Regions from separate parts of the Micromonospora sp. WMMD964 genome, predicted to be linked through region 2. Evidence: riboswitches for the same ligand, from Rfam matches in the RefSeq annotation. Region 2 holds a riboswitch; the other holds the start of a gene.
The links. A riboswitch is a leader RNA that binds a small molecule or an ion and turns the genes downstream of it on or off. The one in region 2 is predicted to bind S-adenosylmethionine.
Positions count from the first base shown of each region.

Region 1 (15,403 bases), 2.6 Mb from region 2:
ATCGGCACCACGCTCGGCGGACGGTACCGGGTGGCCCCGCCGGTCCTGCTCATCGCGTTCGGAGTGCTGCTCGGCCTGACGCCCCCGCTGTCCGACGTGGCACTGGAACCCGACCTGGTGCTGCTGATCTTCCTCCCGGCGATCCTGTACCGGGAGAGCCTCACCATCAGTCTGCGCGAGATCCGGGCCAACCTCCCGGTGATCGGGTCACTCGCCGTGCTGCTGGTGGTGCTCACCCTGGTCACCGTGTCGTTCACCGCGCAGGCGTTCGGGGTGAACCCCGCCGCCGCCTGGGTGCTCGGGGCGGTCCTCGCCCCGACCGACGCCGCGGCGGTCACCGGGCTCGCGAAACGGCTGCCCCGAAAGCTGCTCACCACCCTGCACGCCGAGAGTCTGATCAACGACGGCACCGCCCTGGTGGTCTTCGCGGTGGCCGTGGGTCTGCTCGTCCACAGCGCGGAACCGGGCGTGCTGGGCATCGGCGAGGAGTTCGTCGGCGCCAGCGTCGGCGGCGTACTGGCCGGTGTGCTGGTGGGGGCGGCCGTGGTGCTGGTCCGCAAACGGCTCGACGACCCGCTTCGGGAGGGCGCGCTGAGCGTGCTCACGCCGTTCGCCGCGTTCCTGCTGGCCGACGCTGTGCACGCCAGCGGTGTGCTGGCGGTGGTGGTCTCCGGTCTGGTGCTGTCCTACGCCGGTCCACGGGTGATCCGCGCCCGGTCCCGGGTGCTGGCGTTCGCGTTCTGGGACCTGTCCACGTTCCTGATCAACGGTGGGCTGTTCGTCCTTCTCGGCACGCAGATACCCCGCGCGGTGCGGGGCATCACCAGTACCTCGCCCGGGCGTGCTCTGGTGATCGTGCTCGTGGTGACGCTCGTCGTCATCGGCACCCGGCTGTTCTTCGTCTACCTCACCGCGCAGATCGCGAGGCTGCGACGCCGCCGGATCATGGACCCGAGCCAGGGGCCCTCGGCCTGGCGGGTGGGAACCGTCGCCGGGTGGTCCGGATTCCGGGGCGCGGTGTCGCTCGCCGCCGCCCTGGCCGTCCCGACGGTGACCGTCGACGGTCAACCGGTTGTCGAGCGCGACCTGATCATCTTCGTCACCGCGCTGGTGATCGTGTTGATCATGCTGCTGCAGGGCACCACCCTGCCGTTGGTGGTGCGGTGGGCGGGGCTGGTCGGCGACCCCGAACGCGTCGACGAGGCCCGGCACGCCCGACGGCGGGCCACCGAGGCGGGCCTCGCCGCCCTGCCGCAGGTCGCGGCCGAGGTCGGCGCGCAGGAGGAGTCGGTCCGTCGGCTGCAGGCCGAGTACCAGCGGCACCTGGAGGACCTCGACGAGAGCGGGGGGAGCACCGCCGAGGAGCGCCGCCTGGAACGTCGACTGCGCCTGCGGGTCCTCGCCCACAAGCGTCGGGAGGTCACCCGCCTGCGCGACAACCGGGAGATCGACGACCTGGTGTTGCAGGAACTTCAGGCCGCCCTGGACAACGAGGAGATCCGGCTGCTGGGGCGTGGACCCGACGAGTGATCACCGGGGAGCCGTCGCGACTCAGCGCAACTGGGAGCCGTGGCGGCTCAGGGCACCGGGGAGCCGTGGCGGCTCAGGGCAACTGGGAGCCGTGGCGGCTAGAGCACCTGGGACAGGAACCGGCGAAGCCGGGGGTGCTCGGCCCGTTCGAAGACCGCCTCGGGCGGCCCGGCCTCCAGCACGACTCCCCGGTCCATGAAGGCGACGGTGTCGGCGACCTGCCGGGCGAAGCCCATCTCGTGGGTGACCACCACCATGGTCATGCCCGCGGCGGACAGGTCGGCCATCACCCCGAGCACACCCTTGATCAGCTCCGGGTCGAGCGCCGAGGTGGCCTCGTCGAAGAGCATCACCTCGGGCCGCAGCGCCAGCGCCCGGGCGATCGCCACCCGTTGCTGCTGACCGCCGGAGAGCTGCGCCGGTCGTGCGTCGGCCTTGGCCGCCAACCCCACCAGGTCCAGTTGGGCCCGGGCGACGGCCTCCGCCTCGTCCTCGCCGAGCTTGCGCAGCCGGCGCAGCGCGAGGGTGACGTTGCGCAGCACGCTCATGTGCGGGAACAGGTTGAACTGTTGGAAGACCATCCCGACCCGCTGCCGCAGGCCGTCCGGGTCGTCGCCCAGCACGCTGCGCCCGTCCAACAGCACGTCGCCACGGTCCGGCTCGATCAGTCGGTTGATGGTGCGCAGGAGTGTGGACTTGCCGGACCCGGACGGGCCGATCACGCAGGCCGTCGCGCCGCGTGGCACGGTCAGGTCGACGCCGCGCAGCACCCGGTTCGGCCCGAAGGCGAGGTGCACGTCGCGGACGTCGAGGCTGACCGAGGTGGTGGTGTCGGTGGTCATCGCCGGTCTCCCTGAACGGTGGCGGGCAACGGGAGGTCGTCGTCCTCGTCGGTCGGCGCGGCGGTCGGCCGGCCCTGGCGCAGCCGCCTGTCGATCCAGTTGACGACGTGCGTCAGCGGTACCGTCAGCGCCAGGTAGAAGAGCCCGGCCAGGAGCAGCGCGGACTCGTTGCCGGTGGTGGCCGCGTAGTCCTGCCCGATCCGGAACAGCTCCCGTTGGCTGGCCACCAGGCCGAGGAAGTAGACCAGGCTGGAGTCCTTGATCAGCGCGATGAGCTGGTTGACCCAGGCCGGCAGGACCCGCCGGACGCCCTGCGGGATGATCACCAGCCGCATCGAGTCGCTCCAGGAGAAGCCGAGCGCGCGGGCGCCCTCCAACTGGGCGGCCTCCACCGACTGGATGCCGGAGCGGAAGATCTCCCCGATGTACGCGGCGGCGATCAGCGACAGCGCCAGGATCCCCAACGGGTAGGGGTCCGGACCCCAGACCTGCATGCCCAGCGGGGCCAGCCCGACGCCGATCAGCAGGATCGTCGCCGCGGCCGGCAGCCCCCGGAACACGTCGGTGTAGACCCGCGCCGGCCAGCGCAACCACCGGCTGCGGGAGATCCCGGCGACGGCCAGCAGCAGGCCCAGCACCGAGCCGAGCAGGGCGGCGGAGACCGCCAGGATCAGCGTGTTCGGTAACCCGACGGTCAGCATCTCGGGCAGCGCCTCGCGCATCGCGTCGAGGTCGAAGAACGTCTCCCAGAGGGTGCTCAACGGATCCATCGGTCGCCTCTCCTACCGTCCTGCTCGCTCGTCACCGCTCAGGAGGCGGCCGACGCCGACGGCGCGGCTGACGTGGCCGCCGACGGCGTGACCGCGCCGCTGCCCGGCTTGAAGTCCGCCGGGATCGGGCGGCCCGGGTAGTACTGGGCCTGCAACCGGCTCCAGGTGCCGTCCGCGATGACCTCGTCGAGAGCCTTGTTCAGCGCCTCGCGCAGCTCGTCGCCGCCCTTCGCGACGGCGTACGCGGTCGGTGCCGGGCTGAGCTGCTTGGCCGCCACGGTGATCTTGCCGTTGCTGTCGGCGGCCGACTTCTCGCCGATCTCCGCCGGGGCGATCCACGCGTCGGCGGTGCCGGCCTTGAGCTGGTTGATCGCGCCGTTGTAGTCCGGCACCCGCACCGGGTCGAGCTGCTTGCCGGTGGCGTAGTCGTCCTGCACGGTGCCCTGCACCACCACGACCCGCTTGCCGGCGAGCTGGTCGAAGCCGGTGATCGGCGAGCCCGCCGGGACGTCCAGACCGAAGTAGCCGAAGTCGTAGCCGTTGCCGAAGTCGACGGTCTTCTTCCGTGCCTCGGTGATGGTGATCGAGGAGCTGCCGACGTCGAACTTGTGGTTGTTGACCTGGGAGAGCAACGCCGAGAAGTCGGTGCCGACGAACTCGACGCGGAGGCCGAGCTTGCCGGCCACGGCGGTCAGTAGGTCGTTGTCGAAGCCGGTGAACCTGCCGTCCTTGAGGTACACGTTCGGCGGGGCGTCGGTGAGCGTGCCGGCCCGCAGCACGCCCGGCTGCGCCAGGCCGTACGGGTTGGCGCCGCTGTCGGACGAGCTGTCGCCGCCGCAGGCGGTGAGCGCGGTGGCGGCCAGGACGGCGGCTGCGCCCAGGGCGGTGGCACGGGTCAGGGCAGGAAGAAGTCGCACGGGTGTCTCCGAGAAGGTCGCGTACCGGCACGCACGGGACGTGCGTCGCCGGCGGTGCGCCCGATGGGCGTACCGGTGAGGGAGGTTCGGGAGGAGTGCTGCGCTAGTGCGTGCTGCCGCGACGACACGCGGCGCTGCACATTCGCATCATGTCCACGTGCCGTCGCCGGATCAGTGCCGGCGAGGGGCGACCGACGCGGACGTCCGCGATGCCGGTCGGCGGGGCGGTGCTGAGGATGCGCATGGTTCTCCCGGGTCTGTGCTGACCTGGGTGCCAGGCCACGCTTGCACCGACGTCCTGTCGGTGCCTGGTCTTCACCCGGGGCACCCCACCGCGGAGGAGGGTTGCCGGCCAGCGAGCCGGGGCTTCGCGCTGGCGCTCATGACCTGCGCCGAGGCTAGCAGCAGGCACGGGTGGGTCGTCCAGTCGTTATGACCACGCTCACCAGGGGAGACGGGTGGCCGGCACTCCGGTCAGCCGGCGTGCACGTGTGGCCGTCGGCGCGGATCGGGCTCGTGGCGGCGCAGGATCTCCCGGGTGACGGAGGCGATCTCACCCTGCCCGAACGCCAGGTAGCGCAGGACGTTGCGGCCCGGGCCGCCCTCGGTCCACTCGAAGTAGATGTGGGGGCGCCGACCGGTCCGGTCCCGGATCTCCAGCAGCAGGGCGGCGAGCGCGTTGGGCACCGCGGAGCTGGTCACACTGAGCACCGAGTGCTGGCCGCCGACCAGGCGGCCGGTCACCACCAATTCGGTTTCGAAGTCCGACGGGTCGGTGACCCGCACCTCCACGAAGAGCACGTCGCCGGCGTCGGGGAAGTCGTTGTCCGCCATGGTCTGCGCCAGCTTGGCCTGGTACTCCGCCTCGTCCCGACCGTCCGGCTCGTGGGCGATGAGGCGGATCCGTCGTCCGTCACGCTCGCTGATCATCCGGGTCGCCACCGGGTCCAGCTCGACGCGGTCGACCCGCAGCTCGAAGGCGCGGGACAACCGGGAGAGCAGTGAGACCACGATGATCCCGCCGATGAAACAGGCCGCGATCTTGACGCCGTCGGGGCGTTCCACCACGTTCGCCAGCGTGGTGTAGACGAAGATCACCGCGATGGTGCCGAACGCGATCGTGCGGCCGCGCTGCCGGTGCCGCACCGCCGCGAGGGTCACGGCCGTCGCCGCCGAGGTGATCAACACCAGAACCCCTGTCGCGTACGCGCCACCCTGCGCGTCGACGCTGGCCTCGAAGACGACCGTGATCAGGAACGCCACCGCGGTGAAGACCAGCACCAGCGGCCGGACCGCCCGCGCCCAGGTCGGTGCCATGCCGTAGCGGGGCAGATAGCGGGGTACGAGGTTGAGCAGCCCGGCCATCGCCGACGCCCCGGCGAACCAGAGGATCCCGATGGTGGACAGGTCGTAGACGGTGCCGAACGCCTCCCCGAGGTGGGCGTGCGCCAGATAGGCCAGCGCCCGGCCGTTCGCCGGCCCGCCGGGCTGGAACGCCTCCGGTGGGATCAGGATCGTGGTCGTCACGCTGCTGGTGATCAGGAAGACGCTCATGATCACGGCGGCGGTGGTGAGCAGGCGGCGAGTGCCACGGATGCGGCCCAGCGGTCGTGCCTCGGTGTCCCGCGGGTCGCCCCGCACGCTCGGCATCACGGCCACCCCGGTCTCGAAGCCGGAGAGACCCAGCGCCAACTTCGGGAAGACCAACAGCGACAACGCGACCACCATCCACGGATCGCCGTGGCCGGTGGTCAACGCGGTGGTCCAGTCCTCGACCGCGCTCGGGTGCGTCACCACCCGCCACAGCGCGTCGGCGACCACCACCGCGTTCAGCGTCAGGTAGACCGCGACCAGGACGACGGCGATCCCGATGGCCTCGGTGAATCCCTTGAGGAACACCGCGCCCAGCAGTGCCACGAGCAGCAGCGTGAGCAGCACCTCGTGCCCCTTGAGCGCGCTCGGCCAGAACGGGTTCTCGTCGATGTGCGCGGTGGCGTCGGCCGCCGAGAGGGTGATGGTGATGATGAAGTCGGTGGCCGCGAAACCGAGCAGCACCAGCACCAGCAGCTTGCCCGGCCAGTAGCTCAGCAGGCGTACCAGCATCGCGATGGAGCCCTCGCCGTGCGGGCTCTCCGCCGCGACCCGTCGGTAGACCGGCAGTGCGCCCAGCAGGGTCACCAGCACCAGCACCAGGGTCGCCACCGGCGAGAGCGCCCCGGCGGCGAGGGCCGCGATGCCCGGCTGGTAGCCCAGCGTCGAGAAGTAGTCGACACCGGTCAGGCACATCACCTTCCACCAGGGGTGGTGCCGGTGCTCCGGTGGACGCCCGTGCGGCCCCGGGTGCTGCACGGGTTCCTCCGCGCCGGCACGCAGCAGCCACTCCCGCAGCCGGCCCGCGCGTCCGTCGACCTCCACCGGCGCGTCCCCCGTCATACCGCCCCTGGTCACCGTGAGTATCCGCCCTGGGCGACGCGCCCGTCCGCCGGTGCGCGGAACCCACCTCGCCCCACTGCGGGTTTCGCCCTCGGGACACCGGGGAAGCAGCGCCTCCGGGTTGGCGGGAGTGTGCCGGACCGGGCCTCACCGGGGAGGGGACAGGGGCATGGTCGGTGGCCGTCGCTTCCGCCCGGGTGGTGGCTTCGGTCGCCAACTCGACGAGTACGAGACCACTGTCGGCGTGCCACCGTCCACGGAGCCGCCCGCTCCGCCCGCCGGCGGCCTGGTGGACAGCGCCGTCTACCTCCACGGGCACCGGTTCGCGTCGCCGTCCGGCCTGGCCGAGACGTACCGCTGCCTACAGGAGCAGGACGGCGCGATGGCCTGGATCGGGCTGTACCGGCCCGACATCGAGCAGATCACCTCGCTGGCGCGGGAATTCCGGCTGCACGACCTGGCGGTCGAGGACGCGATCAACGCCCACCAGCGGCCCAAGCTGGAACGCTACGGCGAGACGCTGTTCGTGGTGCTCCGCGCCGCCCGCTACGACGACCTTCGGGAGGAGGTCGAGTTCTCCGAGTTGCACCTGTTCATCGGGCCGGGTTTCGTGATCACCGTCCGGCACGGTGAGGCACCGGATCTGGCCGCGGTGCGGCGGCGCATGGAGGTCGAGGCGCAGATGCTCGCCCGGGGCCCCGAGGCGGTCCTGTACGCGATCCTCGACCAGGTCGTCGACGGGTACGCGCCGGTCGTGGCCGGGCTGGAGAACGACATCGACGAGATCGAGACCCAGGTGTTCGGCGGCGACCCGAACGCGAGCCGGCGCATCTACGGCCTGAGCCGCGAGGTGATCCAGTTTCAGCGCGCCGCGCGACCCCTGCTCGCGGTGCTCGACGCGCTGGCCGACGGCGCGGGCGGTGCCGACACGGACGAGGAGCTGCGCCGCTATCTGCGGGACGTGACCGACCACCTGACCCAGGTGGTGGAACGCGTCGACGGGTTTCGGCACCTGTTGCAGAACATCCTCACCGTCAACGCCACACTCGTCTCGCAGCAGCAGAACGAGGAGATGCGGAGCCTCACGGCGGCCAGTTACGCGCAGAACGAGGAGCTGAAGAAGGTCTCGTCCTGGGCGGCGATCCTGTTCGCTCCCACGCTCATCGGCACCGTGTACGGAATGAACTTCGTCCACATGCCGGAGTTGCACTGGCGCTTCGGTTACCTGTTCGCGCTGCTGTTGATGCTGCTGGTCTGCGGGACCCTCTATCTGATCTTCAAGCGGCGCGGCTGGCTGTGAGCCGCCCGGCGCGGATCACTCGATGCCGCGCAGGATGTGCCGCTCGTCCTCGATGTCGTCGTCGCCGGCGCTGATCCGGCCGAGCAGGACGGCGGCGGCCCAGATGGTCAGGGGCGTGGCCGCCCCGGTCAGGCCGCCGGCGGTCCGGTCGTCCCGGTTCTGGCTCCGCTCCGCTCGCGGTGGCCTGCGCTGAGCCTGCATAGGCACTGCCCCTCTCGTGGAGGCCGCCGAGGGCGGCGCGGCGGGAGCCCCGCGCCACAGGCCGGGCGAACCACGCTCGGCAGGACGGCATCTACGTCGAACCATCCCACGTCAGAGCGCATAATCACCGCTTGTTTTCAGTTTCCCGACTGACGCCCGCCAAACCGGACATTTCCGCAAAGCATCAGGGGAGCGGGTGGGCGATGCCCCGCGCGTGGTCGGTGAGGGCCGCCCCGACCACTGTCGCGCTCAGCGGCAACACCTCCAGGCAGCGGCGCACCGCGGCGGCCATCAGCGCGTTCGGCACCCGCATGGAGAGCGTGCAGTGCGGCACCCAGCGGCCCGGCTGGTAGTGCTCGGTCAACGGGATGCCGGCGGCGGTGAGCCGGTCGTGGACCGTGCGGTGGTGGGCCAGTAGCTCCGGGGTGGGCGTCGGGCCGAGCCAGAGCACCCGACCGACGAACTGGCCGGCGTGCTGGAATTCGAGCCGTAGGGGAGCGGCCACCACCGTGCCGTGCAGGGCCGCGGCGACCGCCTCCGGATCGAAGCGGGGCGCCACCGCCAACGAGACGTGCGGACGGTGACGGTGCTCCAGCAGTGAGCGCATGCTCTGCACGCCCTCGGTCTCCAGCGCGTCCCACAGCACCCGGATCCGGCGGGTGGCGTCCGGGTCCAGGTACAACTCCACCGCCGCGACCATTCGATCACCGTACTGGCCGAGGTTTGGGCACCCGCCCTCGGCGGTACCTGACCGGAAACCGACCAGGAGGCGTGCCCGGTGGACGTGAGTGATCTGTTGACCGAAACCTACGACCGGCTGCCCGACCTCGTCCGCGCGGCGGTGGACGGCCTCAGCCCGGAGCATCTGCGCCACCAACCGGCACCGGGCCACAACTCGATCGGCTGGCTGGTCTGGCACCTCACCCGGGTGCAGGACCATCACGTCGCCGAGCTGCTCGACGCCGAGCAGATCTGGGTGAGTGGCGACTGGGCCGGGCGGTTCGGCCTCACCGCCGACCCCGACGACACCGGCTACGGGCATTCGCCCGCGCAGGTCGCGGCGGTACGGCCGGAGAGCGCGCAGGCGTTGATCGACTACTACGGGGCGGTCGCGTCGCGTACCGGAGAGTTCCTGGCCGGTCTGCGCCCGGCGGACCTGGACCGCGTCGTCGACGAGGCGTGGGACCCGCCGGTCACCCTCGGCGTCCGGCTGGTCAGCGTCGCCGAGGACGACCTGCAACACGTGGGTCAGGCCGCCTACCTGCGCGGACTGATCGAGAACGGCTGACCGCCGGCTCACGGCACGATCACGGCCCGGCCCTCCAGCGTGCCGTCGCGCATCCGCTGGTACGCGTCGAGCGCGTCCTCCAGCGTGAACCGGGTGGTCGTCGGCCGGATCAGACCACGGGCGCCCAGGTCGAGCACCTCGACCAGTTCCGGGCGACTACCCCAGTAGGTGGTCGCGATGCTCACCTCGTAGGGCACGGAGAAGAACGACACCCCCACGGTGCCGCCGCCGAGACCCACGATGGTCAGGTCGCCCACCGTGCGGGCCGTCGCCACGCCCAGGGCGAGGGTGGCGTCGTTACCGACGAAGTCCAGCACCACGTCGGCGCCCCGACCGCCGGTGGCCTGCCGGATCTCCTCGGCGGCGCTCGGACCGGACATGATCGCTCGGTCGGCGCCGCACTCCTCGGCCAGCCGTAACGCCTCGGCGCGGTTGTCCACGGCGAGGACGCGAGCGGCGGTGGTGGCCTTGAGGATCTGCACGCCCACGTGCCCCAACCCACCGACTCCGATCACCACGGCGGTGCTGCCGGGCGGCAGTTTCGGCCAGGAGCGGCGGATCGCGTGGTACGGGGTGAGCCCGGCGTCGGTCAACGGTGCGGCGTCGGCCGGATCCAGCCCCTCCGGTAGGGGTACGACGTGTCGCGCGTCCGGGACCAGCTCGAACTCGGCCATGCCCCCGTCCAGTCCGAGCCCGCCGCCACCGCTCGGCACCGGCGCGCCGGCCGGGTTCTCGCAGTACGTGTCGACACCGACCCGGCACCGGGCGCAGGTGCCGCAGCCCCACGCGCCGAACACGGCCACCGGCTGCCCGACGGACAGTCCGCTCACCCCGTCGCCGAGAGCGTGCACCCAGCCGGCGTTCTCGTGGCCGAGGGTGAACGGTGGGTTCCAGGGCATGGTGCCCGGCTCGAACTCGTCCATCAGGTGCAGGTCGGAATGGCAGGCGCCGGCACCACCGATCCGGACCAGAACCTGACCCGGCCCGGGCGTCGGGTCGGGGACCTCGACCAAATCCGGCGTCGACCTCCACTCCGGCAACCGCAGCGCGCGCATCCGGTGCTCCCTCACTCGACGGAACCGTTTGGCTGCCCTCTTCGCCGCCACCCAAACGAGCGGGCATCGGCGCGTCGGCCGCTCACCCGTTCCGGGTGAGGCGGCCTCACCCGGGCGGGGGTGATCCTGCGGAGAACCGTGGGGAGGGGACCTGATGGGCGCGACGGCAGAGCAGTACCTGCGACAGTTGGACGCCGGTCGGCGCCCCGACCTGCCGGAGACCATAGCGGGCACGCTGCGGCTGGACGTCCGCGGCGACGGCTTCACCGACCACTGGTACCTGACCATCGCCGACCAGCACGTGCGGGTGACCCGCTCGGCTGACGACGCCGACCTGGTGGTCCGCGCGGACCGCTGGGTGTTCGACCGCATGGTCAACGGTGAGTTGCATCCCGGCGCCGCGATGCTGCGCAACGAGCTGACGATGCGGGGCGAGATGCGCCTGCTGCTGGTGCTGCGGCGAATCTTCGCCGGGCCGGCCGACGCCCGCCACCCTCGGGAGCTGGGCCGGGCCGCCCTGGCGGGTCGGGCCGCGCCGGCCGCTCGGGGGGGTCGGTCGTGAAGCAGGAACTGCTGCACGTCATCGCCGGCAACGTGTTCGCCATCAGCGACGCCCAGGGCGACATCGAGGCCGACGCGCGGACACCCGTCGGTCTCTTCGCGTACGACACCCGCTTCCTGTCGCACTGGGTGCTCACCATCGACGGCGAACGGATCAACGCGTTGTCCCGTGACGACATGACGTATTTCGAGACCCGGTTCTTCCTGGTCCCCGGTGCGGCGAGCCACTACGTCGACGCCGACGTGTCGATCATCCGGCACCGCTCGATCCACGACTGTGCCCACGAGAACATCACCGTGCTCAACCACTCGCCGGAGACGGCCGAGTTCACCGTGCGGTTGGAGATGGGCAGCGACTTCACCGACATCGCGGAGATCGGTCATCTCCGGCGGCGGGTCGTCGAGGTCACCCCCGACTCGGCCAAGCGCCAGCTCGTGCTGCGCTACCAGCGGCAACGGTTCGTCCGCCAGACCACAGTGCAGAGCACCGCTCCGGTCGAGGTGGACGAGCAGGGGATGACGTTCCGGATCCGGGTGGCCCCGGAAGGCAAGTGGGAGACCGACCTGCACATCGCCATGAACATGGGCGGCGAAGGCGGCCAGGACGTACGCGCCTCCCTGGAGTCGCACCAGCGGGCCGTGCGGGGCGGGATGCGTGAGGACCTGGCGGACTGGATGGACCGGGCTCCGACGCTGGTCGCCGAACGCGACGGTCTGGAGGAGATGTACCGAGGTGCCCTGGCCGACCTGGCGGCACTGCGGTACAAGCCGTGGTCCTTGCGCGAACGGGTGCCGATCGCCGGTCTGCCGTGGACGATGTGGTTGTGCGGACGGCACAGCATCATCACCTGCCTGCAGACGATGGCGTTCACCCCCGAGCTGGCTCCCGCGACACTGCGGATGCTGGCGTTCCTCCAGGGTGCTCGACTCGACGACGACCTGGACGAGGAGCCGGGCAAGATCCTGGCCCACCTGCGCTACGGCGAGTCCGGCGCGTTCGGCGACCGGGCGAACGCGTTGTACTACGGCGCGGCGGACACCACCCCGCTCTTCGTGATCCTGCTCGACGAGTACGAGCGCTGGTCCGGTGACGCGGACCTGGTGCACGAACTGCGCCAACCGGCCCGCATGGCGTTGGACTGGATCGACGAGTACGGCGACCTGACCGGGGACGGCTACGTGCGCTACCAGACGCGCAACGACCGCAGCGGCGCGATCAACCAGTGTTGGAAGGACACGCCGGACGCGATCACGGACGCGCACGGCCAGGAACCCGCCTTCCCCCGCGCCACCTGCGAGTTGCAGGGCTACGCGTACGACGCGAAGAGGCGTGGCGCCCGGCTGGCGCGGGAGTTCTGGGGCGACCCCGCGTACGCCGACCGGCTGGAGCGGGAGGCCGCGGCGCTCAAGGAACGCTTCAACCGGGACTTCTGGCTGCCGCACCAGGAGTACTACGCGTTGGCCCTCGACCCGTACGGCGAGCCGGTCGACGCGTTGTCGTCCAACATGGGGCACCTGCTGTGGAGCGGGATCGTCGCGGACGACCGCGCCGGTTTCGTCGCCGAGCACCTGGTCGGGTCGCGGTTGTTCAGCGGTTGGGGGGTGCGGACCTTCGCCACCGGGCAGCGGCCGTACAACCCGATGGGGTCACACCTGGGCGCGGTGTGGCCGGCGGACAACGCCCTGATCGCCGCCGGGCTGCGCCGCTACCGGTTCGACGCCCACGCGGCCACGATCGCGGGCGGCGTCTTCGACCTGGCACAGACCCTCGGTGGCGCGGTGCCGGAGATGATCGCCGGCCACGATCGGTCCCTGACCAAGTATCCCGTCCAGGTGCCGGCGGCCGGTCGCCCGCAGGCATGGTCGTCGGGGGCGTTGCTGATGCTGCTGGGCACCATGCTGGGGCTGCGACCCACCGGCGACAACCTGCTGGTCAACCCGGCCGTGCCGGAGGGATTCGGTCGGTTGGAGCTGCTCGACATCCCGGGCCGCTGGCATCGCTCCGACGCGTACGCCAGGGACCGGACCACAGCACACCGCCACCGCCTGCCTTGAGTGGCCGAGAGACGTCTGTCAGCCCATGGTCCGGGCGCCGTCGATCGACTCCCGCAGGATGTCGGCGTGCCCCGCGTGCTGGGACGTCTCGGCGATCAGGTGCAGCAACACCCGCCGAACCGTCCAGCTCGCGCCCGGCTCGAACCAGGGCGCCTGCGGCAACGGGTGCGCCGCGTCCAGGTCGAGGGTCGTGAGCAACTCGTCGGTGTGGTCGGCCACCTCCTGGAAGCGCTCGACCAGCCCGGCCAGGGTCTCGCCCGGCGCCATCTGGAACTGACCGACCCAGTCGATCTCGGCGCGCTCCATCGCCTCCGCGCCGCCCACGGCGAAGAGCATCCAGCGGTGCTCGACGTTGGTCACGTGCTTGACGAGGCCACCGAGGCAGAGCCCGCTGACGGTGGGACGGGCCGCCGCCTGCTCGTCGGTGAGCCCGTTGACCGTGTGCAGGAGGAAACCCCGGTGCTTGCGCAGTGTCTCTAGCAGGTCGGCCCGCTCACCGGTGAGCTGCTCGATGCCGGTCATGGCGCCACCCCTCGTCGCTGTCCGTTCGAACCTGGGTGTCACCGTAGGACGGGGCACCGACACTTTCCGGCCCCGACACCGCCAGCGGTTGCCGATCCACGCCCGTGGTTGTCCACTGAATGACATGGGTGTCATCAAGGTGGGCACGTCGTCCTGGGCGGACCAGTCGTTGCTGCGCTCCGGCTGGTACCCGCGATCGGCCAACACGCCGGCCCGCCGGCTGGGCTTCTACGCGGGCCGGTTCCCACTGGTCGAGGTGGACACGTCCTACTACGCGGTCCCGGTCCCCGAGACCACCCACGGCTGGGTCGACGCCACTCCGGACGACTTCACGTTCGACGTCAAGGCCTTCAGCCTCTTCACCGGTCACCCGACGCCGGTCGCCGCGCTGCCGAGGGACCTACGCCCGACCGCCGGCCCGAGCCGGATCCGCCGACGCGACCTGCCGCCGCAGGCGTACGACGAGCTGTGGGCCCGCTTCCGCGCGGCCCTCGACCCGATCGCGGCGGCCGGCAAGCTGGGCGCGGTGATGGTGCAGTTTCCGCCGTGGCTGGTGCGTAGCGCCGCAGCCGAGCGCCGCATCGTGGAGCTGGCGCAGCGCTGCCGGCCGTGGCGGGTCGGCGTGGAGCTGCGGCACGGGTCCTGGTTCGACGGCGCGGCGGCAGCGGACACCCTGGATCTGTTGCGCGACCACGACCTGTCCCTGGTCTGCGTGGACATGCCGCAGGGGCACCCCTCGTCGGTGCCCCCGATCCTGACCACGACGGCGCAGCCGGCGATCGTCCGGTTCCATGGCCACAGTGCGGCGTGGGGCGGCGGTGACAAGCAGGAGAAGTTCCGGTACGCGTACGCCGAGGACGAACTCCGGCACTGGGCCGGGCTGCTGGCCGAGGTGGCCGCCGACGCCGACGACCTGCACGTGCTGTTCAACAACTGCTGCGCCGGGCAGGCCCAACGCAATGCCACCCGGCTGGCGCAACTGCTCCACGAGACGATGATCGACGGCCGGGCGCCGGCCACGTCGGCCACCGGCTGACGGCTCCTAGGAGCGCCGGCCCCGGGCGCGCAACGCGTCCTGCGTCGACTCGCCGATGTCGGCGTCGTCGGGGAAGGTCCGTCCGCTGGGCGCGGGATCCGGTGGGGCGCCCGGTCCGGCCATCGGGGCACGGGTGGGTTCCACCGAGCCGAAACCGTGCCGTCCGGCCGGGTCGTGGCGGCCCGTCGGGGCGCCCGCGCGCCGCTCCCCGCGCCGTCCCTCGGGCACCGCGGTCTCCTCGCTGCCCTCGTCCATCGGCGAGTCCTCGTCCGTGCCCCAGGGCGCGTCGGCGTCGAAGCCGTCGCCGGTGCCCCACGGATTCACCGCCTCCGGCTCCAGCCGGTCGTCGTCGCCCCTGCGTCCCTCGTGCGCCGCCATGGCCACCCCGCTCGTCGGTCCGCCGGAACCGGCGGACGATGTGCCGTCCCCGCGCGTCCGCCGGTAGCGGCGGACCGAACGGGACGATGTGCCGTCCTGCGCGTCCGCGTCGCCGCGGGCCACCGTCGTCACGCCGACGCGCCCGCGGAGGGCCGGAGAGCGCCCCGCCGTCGAGGTGGCGGCGGGACGCCCACCGGTCCGACGTTCAGCGTCCGGCCATCGCCATCGGCCGCTTGCCGTTGCTCATCCCGGCCATCTTGATCATCGTCTTCGAGGCGCCCCTCATCCCACCGGCCCGGCCGAGCATCCCCCGGAACACCTGCCCCGGTTTCTGCTGCTCACCCATGTACGCGGTGACCACCACCAGGGTCCCGGTCAGCGCCGGGATGGCCCACTGGAGCAGCTTCATCTGCCGCTGCGAGGAGGCCACGCTGGCCGGCGTCTGGTGGTTCGGCTCGGTGGCGCCGCTCACCGACGGGCCGCCTGCCTTCTCCAGCCGCATGCCGACCAGTCGG
Region 1 covers NZ_CP120860.1:3,172,848-3,188,250, forward strand. The annotation lists gene O7616_RS14735 (Na+/H+ antiporter) at 1-1,530, shown strand, start outside; gene O7616_RS14740 (amino acid ABC transporter ATP-binding protein) at 1,629-2,372, opposite strand; gene O7616_RS14745 (amino acid ABC transporter permease) at 2,369-3,142, opposite strand; gene O7616_RS14750 (ABC transporter substrate-binding protein) at 3,181-4,059, opposite strand; SAM riboswitch class IV at 4,336-4,447, opposite strand; gene O7616_RS14755 (amino acid transporter) at 4,534-6,492, opposite strand; gene corA (magnesium/cobalt transporter CorA) at 6,662-7,792, shown strand; gene O7616_RS14765 (hypothetical protein) at 7,808-7,993, opposite strand; gene O7616_RS14770 (2'-5' RNA ligase family protein) at 8,178-8,693, opposite strand; gene O7616_RS14775 (DUF664 domain-containing protein) at 8,772-9,281, shown strand; gene O7616_RS14780 (NAD(P)-dependent alcohol dehydrogenase) at 9,290-10,336, opposite strand; gene O7616_RS14785 (SCP2 sterol-binding domain-containing protein) at 10,491-10,898, shown strand; gene O7616_RS14790 (glycogen debranching N-terminal domain-containing protein) at 10,895-12,952, shown strand; gene O7616_RS14795 (DinB family protein) at 12,971-13,474, opposite strand; gene O7616_RS14800 (DUF72 domain-containing protein) at 13,599-14,510, shown strand; gene O7616_RS14805 (hypothetical protein) at 14,517-15,020, opposite strand; gene O7616_RS14810 (hypothetical protein) at 15,094-15,403, opposite strand, start outside.
Region 1: another riboswitch for S-adenosylmethionine. It lies ahead of O7616_RS14750 (ABC transporter substrate-binding protein); the one in region 2 lies ahead of O7616_RS02815 (aminotransferase class V-fold PLP-dependent enzyme).

Region 2 (15,403 bases):
GGAGCGACGACATGTCCCGGATGCTCAACGACGTGGGGCTGCGGCCCGGCATCCGGGTGCGCGCCTCCAAGGGGGTGCACCTGGTGGTGCCCCGCTCGGCGATCACCGGTGAGACGGGGCTCATCCTGCGTACGGCGAAGTCGGTGTTGTTCGTCATCCCGTGGGGCGGGCACTGGATCATCGGCACCACGGACACCGACTGGCGGCTGGACCGGTCCCACCCGGCCGCCTCCGCGAGCGACATCGACTACCTCCTCGAGCAGGTCAACACGGTGCTGGACCGGCCGTTGACGACCGCCGACATCGAGGGCGTCTACGCGGGGCTGCGGCCACTGCTGGCCGGGGAGGCCGACTCGACCTCGAAGCTGTCCCGCGAGCACGCGGTCTTCGAGCCCATGCTCGGGTTGCTGCTGGTGGCCGGGGGCAAGTACACGACGTACCGGGTGATGGCCTCCGACGTGGTCGACCGTGCGGCCCGTCGGCTCGGTGGGACCCGCCCGTCGCGTACCGCCGACCTGCCGCTGCTCGGCGCCGACGGGTACCCGGCGATGTGGCGGGACCGTGCCGACCTGGCTCGCCGGCACGGCGTCCCGGTGGGCGTGGTGGAGCACCTGCTGGAGCGGTACGGCAGCCTGACCCTGGACCTGCTGGCGCTCGTCGACGCCGATCCGCTGCTCGCGTCTCCGCTGGCCGGGGCTCCGGAGTATCTGGCGGCCGAGGTCGCGTACGCGGCGCGGGCCGAGGGTGCGCTGCACCTGGAGGACGTGCTGACCCGCCGGACGCGGATCTCGTTCGAGACCAGTCATCGGGGGTTGGAGTCGGCGGATCACGCCGCCGAACTGATGGGCGCGGTGCTCGGTTGGGACGCGGCGACCCGGGCCCGCGAGGTGGAGCACTACCGCGCTCGGGTGGAGGCGGAGCGGCAGTCCCAGTTGATGCCGGACGACGCGGCGGCGGACGCGGCTCGGCTCGGTGCCCCGGACGTTCGGGGTTACGCGGCCGATCGTGGTGGCGACGACGATCAGGCGGAGCTACGCACGTCCGCTCGATGACGAATTGCGACGTTACCAATGGGTAACCATCGATACCGACCCGGATGGTGGTTTCGAACGCTACCTACGGTGGGGTAGGTTTCCGCGCGTGCTACCCCGCGCGCGCCCTCGTCTGCTCACACCCCTCCTCGCCGTCGCGCTCGCCGGTGCCCTGACCGGGTGCTCGCTGTTCGACGGCGACGAGCCGGGTGAAACCGTCGCGCAACCCACCGGAGCCGCGGCGGGAGGCGGGTCGCAGTTGGAGATCCCCACCACCGTCGCCGCCGGTCAGGTCAGCCTGGTGCAACGGCTCGGCGAGGACGGCCCACTGCGCACCCTCAGCGTCGAGCGCAACGGTGCCTGGCAGTGCCTCGACTGCGCCGGCGACGGCGTGACCTCCCGGGGCACCCTGGCTCCGGAGTTGACCGAACGGCTCCAGGTGCTGCTCGCCAACCCGTCGCTGGCCGACGAGACCGACCAGGCCCGGCGCTACCGGACCACCTGCATCGACGCGCTGACGTCCAGTCTCATCACCTCGACCGGGCTGATCACCTCGCAGGACTGCCCGGGTGAGGAACGCACGCCGGTCGCCGGTGAGATCCTGCTGCTGCTCACCCAGGCGACCCCGGCCGAGGTCAAGGGCTGACCGAGCCGGCCGAGGTCAAGGGCTGACCGAGTCGGCCGAGGTCAACGGCTGACCGCGAAGGTCAGAGCACCTTGCCCGGGTTGAGCAGACCGGCCGGGTCGAGCGCCGACTTGATCGCCTGGTGCACGCGGACGCCGACCGGCCCGATCTCCCGGGCCAGCCAGTCCCTCTTGAGCAGCCCCACGCCGTGCTCGCCGGTGCACGTGCCACCCAGGTCGAGGCCGAGCCGCATGATCTCGTCGAACGCCCGCCGACCGCGCTCCACGCTCGCCGGGTCGGCCCGGTCGACCACGATGTTCGGGTGCATGTTGCCGTCCCCGGCGTGCCCCACCACACCGATCGGCACCTCGCACTCCGCAGCGATCCGGGCCACTCCGTCCAGCAGCGCCGCGAGCGAGCCACGCGGCACCGCCACGTCGTCGATCACCAGACCGCCGTTGCCGCCCGGGTACGCGTCGGCGGCGAACTTCTCCATCGCCGGGTGCGCCAGCCGCCGGGCCTGGAGAAGCGCCGCCGCCTCCACCGCGTCGGTGGCCGCGTAGACCTCGTCGGCGCCGGCCGCCTCGCACACAGCGGCCAGACCGGCCAGGTCGTCGGCCGCCCGGGTGCCGGTGTCCGCAGCGGCCAGCAGCAGCGCCTGAGCGTCGGTGCGCAGCCCCATCGGCTGGTACGCCTCGATCGCCCGCAGGTGGGTCTGGTCGAGCAGCTCCAACAGGCTGGGGGTGAGCCCACGAGCCGCGATCTCGGCCACCGCGGTCCCCGCCGCGGCGGTGGACGGGAAGACCGCCACCAGGGTCAGCGAGTCGGCCGGTGCGGGCCGCAGCGCCACGGTCACCTCGGTGATCACGCCGAGGGTGCCCTCCGAGCCGACGAAGAGGCGGGTCAGGTCGTAGCCGGCAACCCCCTTGGCCGTACGCCGGCCGGTGCGCAGCACCTCACCGGAGGCGAGCACCACCTCCAGGCCGAGGACGTACTCGGTGGTCACGCCGTACTTCACACAGCACATGCCACCGGCGTTGGTGGCCACGTTGCCGCCGATCGTCGACGACTCCCAGGACCCGGGGTCCGGCGGGTACCAGAGCCCCTGCTTGGCGACCGCCCCGGCCAGCGCCGCGTTGACCACACCGGGTTGGACCACGGCGATCCGGCTCACCGGGTCGATCTCCCGGATCTCGTCCATCGCGACGGTGCTGATCACCACCGCCCCGTCCACCGCGTTCGCCGCGCCGGCCAACCCGGTCCGCGCGCCCTGCGGCACCACCGGTACGCCGTGTCGCGCCGCCGCCCGCACCACGGCGACCACCTGTTCGGTGCTGCGCGGGCGGGTCACCACGAGCGGGGTGCCGGCGGCGCACAGGTCGGCCTCGTCCCGCTGGTGCATCCGCAGCAGGTCCGGGTCGGTGAGCACGGCGTCGTCGCCGAGCGCGTCGCGCAGGTCGTCGAGGAGATCGGTGGGGGCCATGCAGCCGAGGCTAGGTCGCCGGCCGGCGATCATCAACATGATCGACTGCGCGGGATAGCTTGGGCACCATGCTCTACCTGGACCGGCCTGCCTGGCCGTGGCGCGGTCGGCTGTGGTCGCACCTGATCAGTGACGTCTCGTACGCCGAGCTGCACGCCTTCGCCGAGACGCTCGGCGCGCCCCGGCGCGGTTTCGACAGGGACCACTACGACATCCCGGCCGACCGGTTCGCGGCGGCGGTGTGGCTCGGCGCGCAGGTGGTGCCGAGCCGCGAACTGGTCCGGTTGCTCCGCACCGCCGGGCTGCGTCGCCCGAAGCACCTGGTCAGCCCAGGCCCTCCGGCTCCTCGCTGAGCGCGGCCAGCTCGCGGCGCACATTGTCCCGGGCGGGCTCCTCCCAGCGGGCGGCCAGCGACGGCAGCCGGAACAGTGCGGGCAGGGCCAGCAGACTCGTCAACACCGCCGTTCGCCCGGCCCGGAAGGCCGGATCCGGCACGTGGGCGTACTCCCGGCGGATCGCCGACGCGTACCGCTCGTAGGTGGCCGGCGGCGCGGCCAGCACGGCGAGGTCCGCGTCGCAGAGCAGCGCGCCGTCCCCGTCGCCGGGTGCCACGGTGTGCCCGGCGGTGAGCAGCACCAGCCGACGCACCTCGGCGACCGCGGACGCCGGCACCCCGAGTCCGGCGAGCACCTCGTCGGCCAACGCGGCGCTGTCGCGTTCGTTGGCGTACCCGGCGGCCCGTGGGTCGTAGACGGCGTCGTGGAACCAGGCCGCCAACCGCACCAGGTCGACCCGGTCGGCGAGGTCGGCGTACTCGTCCACCACGTCGAGCACCGCCGTCAGGTGGGCCACCGTGTGATAGTGCCGGTGCGGCTCGCGCCATCGACCGAGCAACTGCTCCCCGGCCCGGGCGGACGACGCGTCCGGACTCGCGCCGGCGCCTCGTACCGCTGCTCGCCATCGCTCGAGTAGATCAACCACCGCCCGAGTCTGCCGTATCCGCCCGTGACGCGTGGGAACTGAGGATTCAGCGCGCCCACCACGGGTAGTCGCGCCCATGGCCGTGGCCCGGGACAAGCGACAGCCGATGGTGCGACGTACCGCGTTGCGTGACGGGTTGGTGGACATCGACGGTGCCCGGATCGCCGAGGCGACCGAGCAACTGCGCCATCGGAGCCGGGCCACCCTGCACGACCGTCTGCACCGGGTGCGGATGGCGGGCGGGCTGGCCCTGCAGGCCGGGCTGGCTGCCGGAATCGCGTACCTGATCTCGCACAAGGTGCTCGGCAACCCGCAACCGGTCTTCGCACCGATCTCCGCGGTCGGCACCCTGGCCGCGTCGGTGGGCCAGCGGTTCCGCCGGACCATCGAGTTGATCGTCGGGGTGGGGGTAGGGGTGGCCGTCGGCGACCTCTTGATCTACCTGCTCGGCACCGGGGCCTGGCAGCTCGGCCTGGTGGTCACGGTGGCGATCCTGCTCACCATCTTCGCCGGGGCGAGCGTGGCCATCGTCATCCAGGCGGCGGCCACGGCGGTGCTGATCGTGACGCTGAGCCCTTCCACCCAGAACCTGGAGATCCCCCGGTTCGTCGACGCCTTTCTCGGTGGCGGGGTGGCCCTCGTGGTCACGGCGTTGCTGCTACCGCTGAACCCACTACGGGTGATCAACCGGGCCGCCCGGCCGGCGCTCGACCTGCTCGCCACCCAGCTCGACGTCACCGCGGACGGGTTACGCGGCCGGGACCGCGCCGAGATCCAGCGGGCACTGGATCGGCTGCGCGACAACAAGGAGGAGCTGGCCACGTTGGGCGAGGCGATCGAGGGGGCGAAGGAGACCGCCATCCTCTCCCCGGCCCGCTGGCACCGCCGCGACGAACTGACCCACTACGCGGAGGCGGCCGACCCGATCGACCGGGCGATGCGGAACAGCGGCACCCTGATCCGCCGGTCGGTCACCCTCGTCGAGGACGAGGAACCGGTACCCGACTCGATGCCGGACGCGATCGCTCACCTCGCCGAGTCGGTCCGGCTGCTCAAACACGAGTTCGCTGCCGGGGAGGAGCCGGAGAAGGCCCGGGAGCGGTCCCTGCGGGCGGTCAGCGAGGCCGGTCGGGCGTACGGCGCCGGGGTCGGCTTCTCCGGCAGCGTGGTGGTCGCCCAGATCCGTACCACCGCGAGCGACCTGCTGGTGGCCTCCGGGATCGAGCAGGAGGAGGCGAACCGCTGGATCCGCACCGCCTTCGGGGAGCAGGAGCGGCCGGTCGCCGAGCCGGCCAAGCCCGACGAGACGCCGAAACCGCCCACCGCCCCACCCGTCGGCTGAGCCCTCAGCCCAGTTCGGCGAGCGCGGTCAGCAGCCGGTCCACCTGCGCAGCCGTGCTGCCCAGGCCGACGCTGGCGCGCAGCGCGGTGGGCGGCAGGTCCGGTCGACCGGTACGCGCCGCCGCCTCGCTGAGCAGACGTCGAGCCAGCGGGTGGGCACAGAACAGCCCGTCGCGTACGCCGATGTGGTGCTCGGCCGCCAGCCGCGCGGCCACGTCGCTGGAGTCCCAGCCGACGACGACGAACGAGACGATCCCGACGCGGGGCGCGTCCGGGCCGAAGGTGCGCAGCTCCACGACGTGCGGCAGAGCGGCGATGCCGGTCCGCAGTCGGGTCAGCAGCGCCTGCTCGTGAGCGGCCAGCGCGGCCCGGTCGGCGTCGTCGAGCGCCGCGCACACGGCCGCCAGCGCGACCGCGCCGAGCAGGTTCGGTGTGCCGCCCTCGTGCCGCGCCGGCCCGGTAGCCCAGGTCACGTCGTGGGTCGCCGGTCCGACCCGGCTGGTGGCGCCGCCACCGGCCAGGTAGGGCGGAGCGGCGTCCAGCCAGTCCGTCCGGCCGATCAGCACGCCCGCACCGAACGGCGCGTACAGCTTGTGGCCGGACACGGCCAGGTAGTCGACGTCGAGCGCGAGCAGGTCGACCGGGGCGTGCGGAGCGAGCTGCGCGGCGTCCAGCACGATCCGGGCGCCGTGCCGGTGCGCCACCCGGGCCAGCTCGGTGACCGGCCACAGTTCCCCGGTGACGTTGCTGGCACCGGTCACGGCGACCAGCACCGGCAGCGCCGGGTTGCTGCCCCGGCGCAGTTCGGTGAGGGCGGCGGCGAGGTCGCGTACCGCCGCGTCCGGGTCGGTGGGCACCGGCAGCCGCACCGAGCCGCGCGGCCAGGGCAGCAGGTTGGCGTGGTGCTCACCCGCGAAGGTGACCACGGTCGTGCCGGCCGGAAGGGCCTTCGCCAGCAGGTTGAGCGCGTCGGTCGTGTTGCGGGTGAAGATCACGTGATCGTCGGCGCGGGCACCGAAGAAGTCACCCACCGTCTGCCGGGCCTGCTCGTAGGCGAGGGTGCAGCGTCGGGACAACGCTCCCGCCCCACGGTGCACGCTCGCGTACCACGGCAGCAGCTCGGCCACCGCGTCGGCGGCGGCCCGCGCACACGGCGCGCTGGCGGCGTAATCCAGGTTGATCTCACCCGGTACGCCGAGGACGTCGAGCGGCCCCGACGAGGCCGGCTCGGGCGCGGCGTCGAGATGGGTGGAGGGTGAGGGGAGAAGAGTGACGGACACGCCGGGACCTCCGGGGTCAGGGACCCCGGGTGCACTGTCGGGACGGGGTCCGCGCTTGCCCAGCACACCGATCGGGCTGGGCCCGGTCATCACCCGGGGCACCCCACCGCGAACTCGACGAGGGTTGCCGGCCAGCAAGCCGGGGCTTCGCGCTGGCACTCGTGACCTGCCGGCAGCATAGCGGCAACCGATGCGACCGGACCAGTCGGCGGCGGATGGCTACGCTGACCGCATGGCCGACACCCCGCCCGGTTCGCAGCTGCCGTCGCCGCCGCCCGCACCCAGCGCCCCGTCCGTCGGCGAGGCGCCCCGGATGCCGCGCCGCCGACTGGGCTGGCGGCGGTTCCTGGCGCTGGCCGGGGTGGTGCTGCTCATCGCCGCCTGCGCGGTGTTCATGGTCTTCACGCTGGGCCAGTCGCTCGGCCTGCAGGCCCTGCTGATCGGTGTGGCCGCCGCCATCCTGCCGGTGCCGGTGCTGGTCGCCTGCTTCCTCTGGCTGGACCGGTACGAGCCCGAGCCGCTGAAGTATCTGATCTTCTGCTTCGCCTGGGGCGCGTTCGTCTCCACCGCCGCCTCGCTCACCGTGAACGACTTCGCGGCAGGCCGCTTCGCCGACTGGGGGCTGCCGTCCGCGCTCACCGGCGTGTTGGTGGCGCCGTTCATCGAGGAGTCGACGAAGGCTCTCGGCCCGATCCTGCTGCTGGTGTTCCGCCGCCGCGAGTGGTCCGGGATCACCGACGGCCTGGTCTACTGCGGGCTGTCCGCGGTCGGCTTCGCGATGGTGGAGAACATCCTCTACCTGGGCGGGCTGGGCTACGCGTCAGGTGTCGACAGGTACGGCCCGGCGACCGGCATCCAGCAGGTCATCGCGATCTTCATCCTGCGGATCCTGCTGTTCGGGTTCGCCCATCCGCTCTTCACCTCGATGACCGGTTTCGGCCTGGGTATCGCGGCGCGGACGGCGGACCGGCGGGTGCGGGTGCTCGCCCCGATCGCCGGCCTGCTGTTGGCGATGATGTTGCACGGCACGTGGAACCTGCTGCCCACGCTGACCCAGGCCACCGGCGAGGCGGTGATCATGCTGTACGGCTTCCTGGGCCTGATGGTGCCTGTCTTCTTCGGCACGGTGGGGCTGGCGATCTGGTTGCGCGCCTGGGAGGGACGGCTCACCGAGCGCGTCCTGCCGGACTACGTACGCGCCGGTTGGCTGAGCCCGCCCGAGGTGGCCGCGTTGAGCAGCCTCGGCCGGCGGCACGCGGCCCGCAGTTGGGCGCGCCGGGTGGCCGGCGACGCCGGGGTGCGGGCGATGCGCGGCTACCAGTCCGCCGCCACCCGCCTGGCCCTGCTGCGCGACGGCACGCTGCGCGGCCTGGACCGGAAAGCCGCCGACCAGGAACGGACGGCGCGGGAGGAGCGGGAGCTGTTGGACGCGATCAGCGCCTACCGGTCGGTGTTCGTCGGTCGGGACCCGCAGGCCCCGGCCGGGCTCTGGGACGGTAGCCGCTACCACCTGCGCTTCCCGGACGGCACGCAGCGCCCGGTGAGTGCGCCGGACGAGCCGGTGGTGCCGATTCCGGTGGTGCTGACGCCCGCCCCGCCACCTGTCGGTTACGCCCCGCCCGGCTGGCCCGGCCTGCGGCCGCCCGCGCCCTGGCCCCCCGCTCACCACTGACGGCCGCCGGCCTCGTCCGGCGGTTCAGGTCATCGCGGGGCTCCGCACATCAGCGGGGCTCTGCACATCAGCGGGGCTCAGGTCATCAGCGAGGTGAGGAAGTCGCCGAAGCCCTGGAACATCGCGATCAACGCGGCCCCGATCGCCCGGAACATCTGGGCGGCGCCGTCCGGCCGGAAGGCCACGAAGTAGATCAGGAACGCGACGAAGCCCCAGGTCAACAGCTTCTTCACGAATACCGGCATCGTCCCTCCCCAGGGCCACGGTCGCCGGATGGCTTCCCGTCGTGCGGCGGGGCAAACGGTGCACGGCAGGGGGAGGGTGCGTCAGAGGTAGAGGCCGGTGGAGTCGTTCTCGACCCGCTCGGCGGCCACGGCGTGCACGTCGCGCTCGCGCAGCAACACGTACCCGCGACCGTGCAGCTCGACCTCGGAGCGGTCGTCCGGGTCGAAGAGCACCCGGTCACCGGAGACGATGGCGCGGACGTTCGGGCCCACGCCCACCGCGGTGGCCCAGGCGAGGCGCTTGCCGACGGCGGCGGTCGCCGGAATGACGATGCCGGCGGTGGAGCGACGTTCGCCCTCGCTGCCCTCCATCCGGACCAGCACGCGGTCGTGCAGCAGGCGGATCGGCAGGCCGGCGTCGAGATCGTTGTCGGCGGTCACGCCGCAGACGCTACCGTGTGGCCGACGGCGGGCTGCCGGTGGTTACGCCGGTGGTGGCCGGGGCAATGTGTGGCGGAACTGCCCTACGGTGTCGGCAGGGAACGTATGCTGGCCGACCTGTCGTCGTGGGCGGACCAGCTTTTTCTGCCAGGAGGTGCGCTTGAGCCGCTTCGAGCGGGTACGCGGGCGGCTTCGCCGCGCCTACCAGTCGCGACAGGAGTCGGCACAGGCCGACGAGGGCACGCTGAGTGACGTGTCGGAGGGGGCCCGGGTGGCGTCGCCGGCCGTGCCGGGCCCGACCGCACCGCCGAGCGCCTCGGTCTACGGCGCCGAACCCCCGGTGGACCTGCACAGTTCGACCTCCAGCCGGGACGACGCCGACGTCCCGCACGGATTGCGGATCGCCGCCGCGTGGTGCTGGCGGCTGATCGTGATCGGTGTGGTGGCCTGGGCCCTGCTCCGGATCGTCGGCACCATCAAGATCGTGATCATCCCGTTGGCCATCGCGCTGCTGCTCTCCGCGCTGCTCGCGCCGGCGGTGGGCTGGCTGCTGCAGGCCCGGTTCCCCCGGTCGCTGGCGACGGCGGTGGTGCTGGTCGGCGGCCTGGTCGGCGTGATCGGCACGCTGACGCTCGTGGTCAACGAGTTCATCCGGGGCGTGCCGGAGCTGAGCGAGAAGTCCTCGGAGGGCGTCCGGCAGATCCAGAACTGGCTGAAGACGGGCCCGCTGCACCTTTCCGACACCCAACTCGACCGCTACATCGACGAGGCGCAGCGCTGGATCAACAACAACACCTCGAAGTTCACCAGCGGCGCGCTGAGCACCGCCGCGACGCTCGCGGAGGTGCTGACCGGCACGCTGCTCGTGCTCTTCGCGACGTTCTTCTTCCTGCGCGACGGCAACCGCATCTGGCGCTTCCTGGTCCGCCTGCTGCCGGTGGCCGCCCGGTGGAAGGTCGACGACGCGGGCCGAGCCTCCTGGCAGACCCTTGTCGCCTACGTCCGCGCCACCGTGCTGGTCGCCTTCATCGACGCGGTGGGCATCGGCATCTTCCTGGTCATCTTCGACATCCCGTTCGCCTTCCCGCTGGCCGCGCTGGTCTTCCTCGGCGCGTTCATCCCGATCGTCGGTGCGGCGCTGTCCGGCGGCGTCGCGGTGCTCGTCGCGCTGGTCGACAGCGGCCCGGTCACCGCGTTGATCATCCTGGGCGCGGTGATCGGTGTGCAGCAGATCGAGGGGCACGTGCTCCAGCCGCTGATCATGGGACGGGCGGTCGCCCTCCACCCGCTCGCGGTGATCATCGGTATCGCCGCCGGTGTCGTACTCGCCGGCATCACCGGCGCGCTGGTCTCCGTGCCGCTCATCGCGGTGCTGAACACCGCAGTCCGTCGGCTCGCCGCCCGACGGGTTCCGGACACGCCACCCGACGCCGTGGTCGTCGCCGCCCAGGCTCCCTAACGCGCACCGGCGAGGCGTTCCAGGGCACCGCGAGCCACCTCGGGGCGCGTCGTGTACCAGAACGGGGGCAGCGACCGCCGCAGGAACGGCCCGTAACCGCGGGCCGTCTCCAGCCGCGAGTCGAGCACCGCGACCACGCCCTTGTCGCCGGTCGCGCGGATCAGCCGGCCCACACCCTGCGCCAGCCGCACCGCGGCGATCGGCACGCTGACCGCGGCGAAGCCGGAGCCGCCACCGGCGTCGACGGCAGCGGCGCGGGCCGCCGCCAGCGGCTCGTCCGGGCGCGGGAACGGCAGCCGGTCGATGACGACGAGCTGACACGAGTCGCCCGGCACATCCACCCCCTGCCACAGCGACATCACCCCGAACAGGCAACTGGCGCGCTCCTCGCGGAACCGGCGGACCAGCAACGGCAGGGCCTCCTCACCCTGCAACAGCACGGGCAGGTCGGTCCGCGCGCGCAACAGCTCCGCGGCCTGCTGCGCGGCCCGCCGAGAGGAGAAGAGCCCGAGGGTACGACCACCGAGCGCACCGACCAGCCCGAGCAGTTCCTCTCCGGCGGCCTCGGGCAGCCCGGAGACGCTGGGGCGGGGCAGGTGCGCGGCCACGTACAGGATGCCCTGCCGCGCGTAGTCGAACGGTGAACCGACGTCGAGTGACCGCCACCCGGGGCCCTCGGTCGCCGGTACGACGGCACCGGCAGGTGCGTCTCCGGCCAGTCGACGGCCCGGCGTCTCGGCGGCCGGACGGCCCGGGCCGGTACGGGCGGCCAGCGCGGCCGACGCGGGGGACGGCGGTGCCGGTGGGGGAGCGTCCAGCCCGAGGGCGCGGGCCACCGTGTCGAACCGGCCGCCCAACGCCAGGGTCGCCGAGGTGGCGACGACTGTGCGCTCGTCGTACAGGTGGGTGGCGAGGGTGCCGGCGACCGAGAGCGGTGCGACCACCAGGGCCCGACGGCTGCCGCTGTCGTTCTTCTCGACCCAGGCCACGTCGTGGTCGGCCTCCTCCAGCAGCCGCTGCGCGGTGCTGGAGAGTTCGTCCAGAGTGGCCTTGGCCTGCTGCTTGCGGACCGGGTCGGGATCGTCGGCCTTGATGTCGCCGATGGCGTCCAGGGCGGATCGGGTCGCCGCGTCGAGCAGCGTGCACGCCTCCCGCAGCGGCGTCGGCAGCCCGGCGGTGATGCGCCCGGCCGGCGCCTCGGCCAGCCCCACCGCGAGGGCGTCACCGGCCGCGGTGAGCGCCTCGGCGGTCTCCGGCCGCAGCAGTGTGCGGGCCCGGCGGGTGGTCCGGTCGATCAGCTCCGGCACCAGCTCCGCCTGGGCCGCGGAGGAGACCCGGTCGGCCAGCTCGTGCGCCTCGTCGACGATGAGCAGCTTGTGTGGCGGAACGATGTGCCGGTCGGCGAGCATGTCGACAGCGAGCAGGCTGTGGTTGGTCACCACGATATCGGCCTCTCGGGCCCGGGCCCGGGACGCCTCGGCGAAGCACTCCTGCCCGAACGGGCAGCGGCTCGCGCCGACGCACTCCCGGGCGGGCATCGACACCAGCCGCCAGGCCTGGTCGTCGACGCCCGGGTCCAGTTCGTCGCGGTCGCCGGTGGCGGTCTTCTCGGCCCAGTCGCGTAGCCGCTCGATCTGCTTGCCCAGCCGGCCCGCCTCACCGAGCCACTTCGTCCCGCCGCCGGGGCGACCCGCGGGGGCGTCGAAGAGGGTGTCCTCCGGCTCCTCCTCGGTGGAGTTGTCCAGCCGGGCGAGGCAGAGGTAGTGGTGGCGGCCCTTGAGCACCGCGAAGGTGGGTCGACGCCCGAGCACCGGCTCGACCGCGTCGGCCAGCCGGGGCAGGTCGTGGTCGACGAGCTGGGACTGCAACGCCAGGGTGGCGGTGGAGACCACCACCGGGCCGTCCACGGTGAGCGCCGGCGCGAGGTACGCGAGCGACTTGCCGGTGCCGGTGCCCGCCTGCACGAGAAGGTGCTCGCCGTCGGCGACGCACTCCTCGATGGCCGTGGTCATCTGCAGCTGGCCGGGGCGTTCCGCGCCGCCGGGCACCGCGCCGACCGCCGCCGCCAGCAGCTCGGTGCCGCTGGGCCGGGCACCCCGCCGCCGCCCCTTGGAACGGGCCGACGGGGTGGCGGAACCGGTGGCGGTGCGGGGCGGAGTCACCGTGCGACGGTACCCGTCGCCGCCGACACCGACCGCGCCCATCCGCCGCGTGGCGCGATGCCGACCGGACCTGTCGATGTGGGGACGCGTCGCCCGGTTACCGCCGCGCTACGACGCGTGGGCGGTATCGGTTAGGGTGCGAATCATGCCGAGCGACATGGTCCGAGTGATCTACCGCAAGTACGACGGCAGCGCCCACCGCGACTACCCGGCCCGTCGGCTCACAGAGGACGACCTCGGCATCTGGCTCGGCGTGCCGGAGGGCACCGAGTCGGTCTACCACGGCCGGCCGTCGGTCGAGAAGATCCCGTTCGTGTTGCTGGTGCCGCATCGCGCCTGGTGGACGGCGATGTTCAACCCGCCGCCGCGCACCAGCGAGGTCTACTGCGACATCACCACCCCGGCCCGCTGGGAGTCCGACGACACGGTGCACCTCATCGACCTCGACCTGGACGTGGTGCGGCGTCGCGCCACCGGGCTGGTGGAGCTGCTCGACGAGGACGAGTTCGCCGAGCACCGGGCTCGGTTCGGCTACCCGGACGACGTGGTGGCCGAGGCCGAAGCAGCGGCCCAGCGGCTGTTCGGCGCCCTCGGCGACGGCACCGAGCCGTTCGCCGGCGCGTACCGAAAGTGGTTGGCCCTCGTGGTCTGACACCGCCCACGGTGGGGTCGGCTCACCAGCGCGGCGGCCAGGTGTCGTCGTCGCCCAACGGCACGAGGGCGGCGAGCTTCTCCGGATTGAGCTGGTTGTAGATGGCGGTGATCCGCCCCGCGTGCACCGCGAACGCGGTCACCAGGCGGATGGGCCGGCCGTCGCTGTGCGTCGTCTCCATCTGTAGGCCGAGCACACCGTCGACGAGCACCGGCCGGGACCGCACCCGGTGGGCGTACCGGCCGGTCCGGCCGAACAGACCGAGCGTGAGGCGGCCCACGGCGTCCGCGCCGAGCACCGGTCGCCGGGCCGCCGGGAAGTGCCCGCCGGAGTCGCCGACGAACACCACGTCCGGCGCGAGCACCCGGAGCAGTTGGTCCAACTCGCCGGACTCGGTGGCGGCGACGAACGCTTCGAGCACCCGACGCTGCTCGGCCAGGTCGGCGGTGTGCCGGGGAACGTCCGGCGCGGCGACCGCCCGGCGTGCCCGGGAGGCGAGCTGTCGGGCCGCCACCTCGGTGGTGCCGAGCACGTCGGCGACCCGGGCGAACGGCACCGCGAACACGTCGTGCAGCACGAGGGCGACCCGCTGCTCAGGTGCGAGCCGCTCCAGCACCACCAGTAACGCCGCGCCGACCTGATCGGTGCGGACCGCCCGGTCCGCCGGATCGGGCGCGTACCCGTCCGAGGCCGGGCCGCCGGCCAACGGGCTCACCACCGGCTCCGGAAGCCACTGACCCGGGTACGCCTCCCGGCGGACCCGGGCCGAGCGGAGCACGTCCAGGCAGATGCGGGCGCAGGTGGTGGTCAGCCACGCGGACAGCTCACGGATCTCGGCGCGCGTCGTCGGGTCGGCCAGTGCCCCGGCGCAGCGCAGCCAGGTCTCCTGCACCGCGTCCTCCGCCTCGGCGCGGCTGCCCAGCATCCGGTGGGCCACCGCGAGCAGCCGGCCCCGCTCGGCCTCGAACTCCGTCGCCAGGTCCCGCACGACCCACCATCCTCCCCGGTCGGCACGTCCTGGCTACATCCTCGCGGCAACCGCACGCCCCGGCAGCCCCGTACCTACCCGGACGGCGGTCCCCTTGATAAGCGGATGGCACCCGGGTGGGCGATGATCCGTGGATGAGCGCACCCCAGCAAGGGCAGATCGTGGCACCGGCCGGCGGCTCCGTGCGGGAGTTGCTGCGGGTCGGCGCACCTGTGGATCTCGCCACGATCGACCCCCGCTCCACCCCCGGCCTGCCGGAGACGGTGGGGCGCGGCGAGCATCGCAAGACCTGGGCGCGAGAGCAGGTGGAGCTGGTCGGCGGCGAGTTGGCCCAGCAGCAGGAGATGCTCTTCGCGATGGCCAAGACCGGGTCGGACCGGCCCGCACACCGGGTGCTGTTGGTGCTCCAGGCGATGGACTGCGGTGGCAAGGACGGCACGATCAAGCGGGTGGCCGGTGCGATGAACCCGCTGGGCCTGCACATCCGGTCGTTCGGGCCGCCGACCCCGGAGGAACTGCGGCACGACTTCCTCTGGCGGATTCGTCGGGAACTGCCGCCGCCGGGATACGTGGGGATGTTCAACCGTTCGCACTACGAGGACGTGTTGATCGCCCGGGTCGGCTCGCTGGTGCCGGAGACGACCTGGCGGGCCCGCTACGACGCCATCAACTCGTTCGAGCGGGAGCTGACCGACTCTGGAATGACCCTGGTGAAGGTCATGTTGCACATCTCGTACGAGGAACAGGGCGAGCGCCTGCTGGAACGCCTCACCGATCCCCGCAAGCACTGGAAGTACAACCCGTCCGACATCGACTCGCGAGGGCACTGGGACGACTACCAGGCCGCGTACGCCGAGGCCCTGAGCCGGTGCGGCACGGACGCCGCGCCCTGGTTCGTGGTGCCGGCGGACCGCAAGTGGTATCGGGACTGGGCGGTGGCCCACCTGCTGCGTGAGACGTTCGACACTCTCGACCTGGGGTATCCGGCTGCCGATTTCGACGTGGACGAGGAGCGGGAACGGCTGCGTGCTGGGGGAGCGGGTACGCGTGGGGCAGCCGAGATG
Region 2 covers NZ_CP120860.1:586,578-601,980, reverse strand. The annotation lists gene O7616_RS02845 (glycerol-3-phosphate dehydrogenase/oxidase) at 1-1,052, shown strand, start outside; gene O7616_RS02840 (hypothetical protein) at 1,141-1,677, shown strand; gene O7616_RS02835 (FAD-linked oxidase C-terminal domain-containing protein) at 1,739-3,139, opposite strand; gene O7616_RS02830 (DUF4031 domain-containing protein) at 3,208-3,492, shown strand; gene O7616_RS02825 (metal-dependent phosphohydrolase) at 3,464-4,120, opposite strand; gene O7616_RS02820 (FUSC family protein) at 4,227-5,462, shown strand; gene O7616_RS02815 (aminotransferase class V-fold PLP-dependent enzyme) at 5,467-6,642, opposite strand; SAM riboswitch class IV at 6,788-6,908, opposite strand; gene O7616_RS02810 (PrsW family intramembrane metalloprotease) at 6,932-8,413, shown strand; gene O7616_RS02805 (hypothetical protein) at 8,491-8,658, opposite strand; gene O7616_RS02800 (co-chaperone GroES) at 8,740-9,078, opposite strand; gene O7616_RS02795 (AI-2E family transporter) at 9,239-10,537, shown strand; gene O7616_RS02790 (ATP-dependent DNA helicase) at 10,534-12,741, opposite strand; gene O7616_RS02785 (DUF402 domain-containing protein) at 12,845-13,351, shown strand; gene sigJ (RNA polymerase sigma factor SigJ) at 13,374-14,339, opposite strand; gene O7616_RS02775 (PPK2 family polyphosphate kinase) at 14,474-15,403, shown strand, end outside.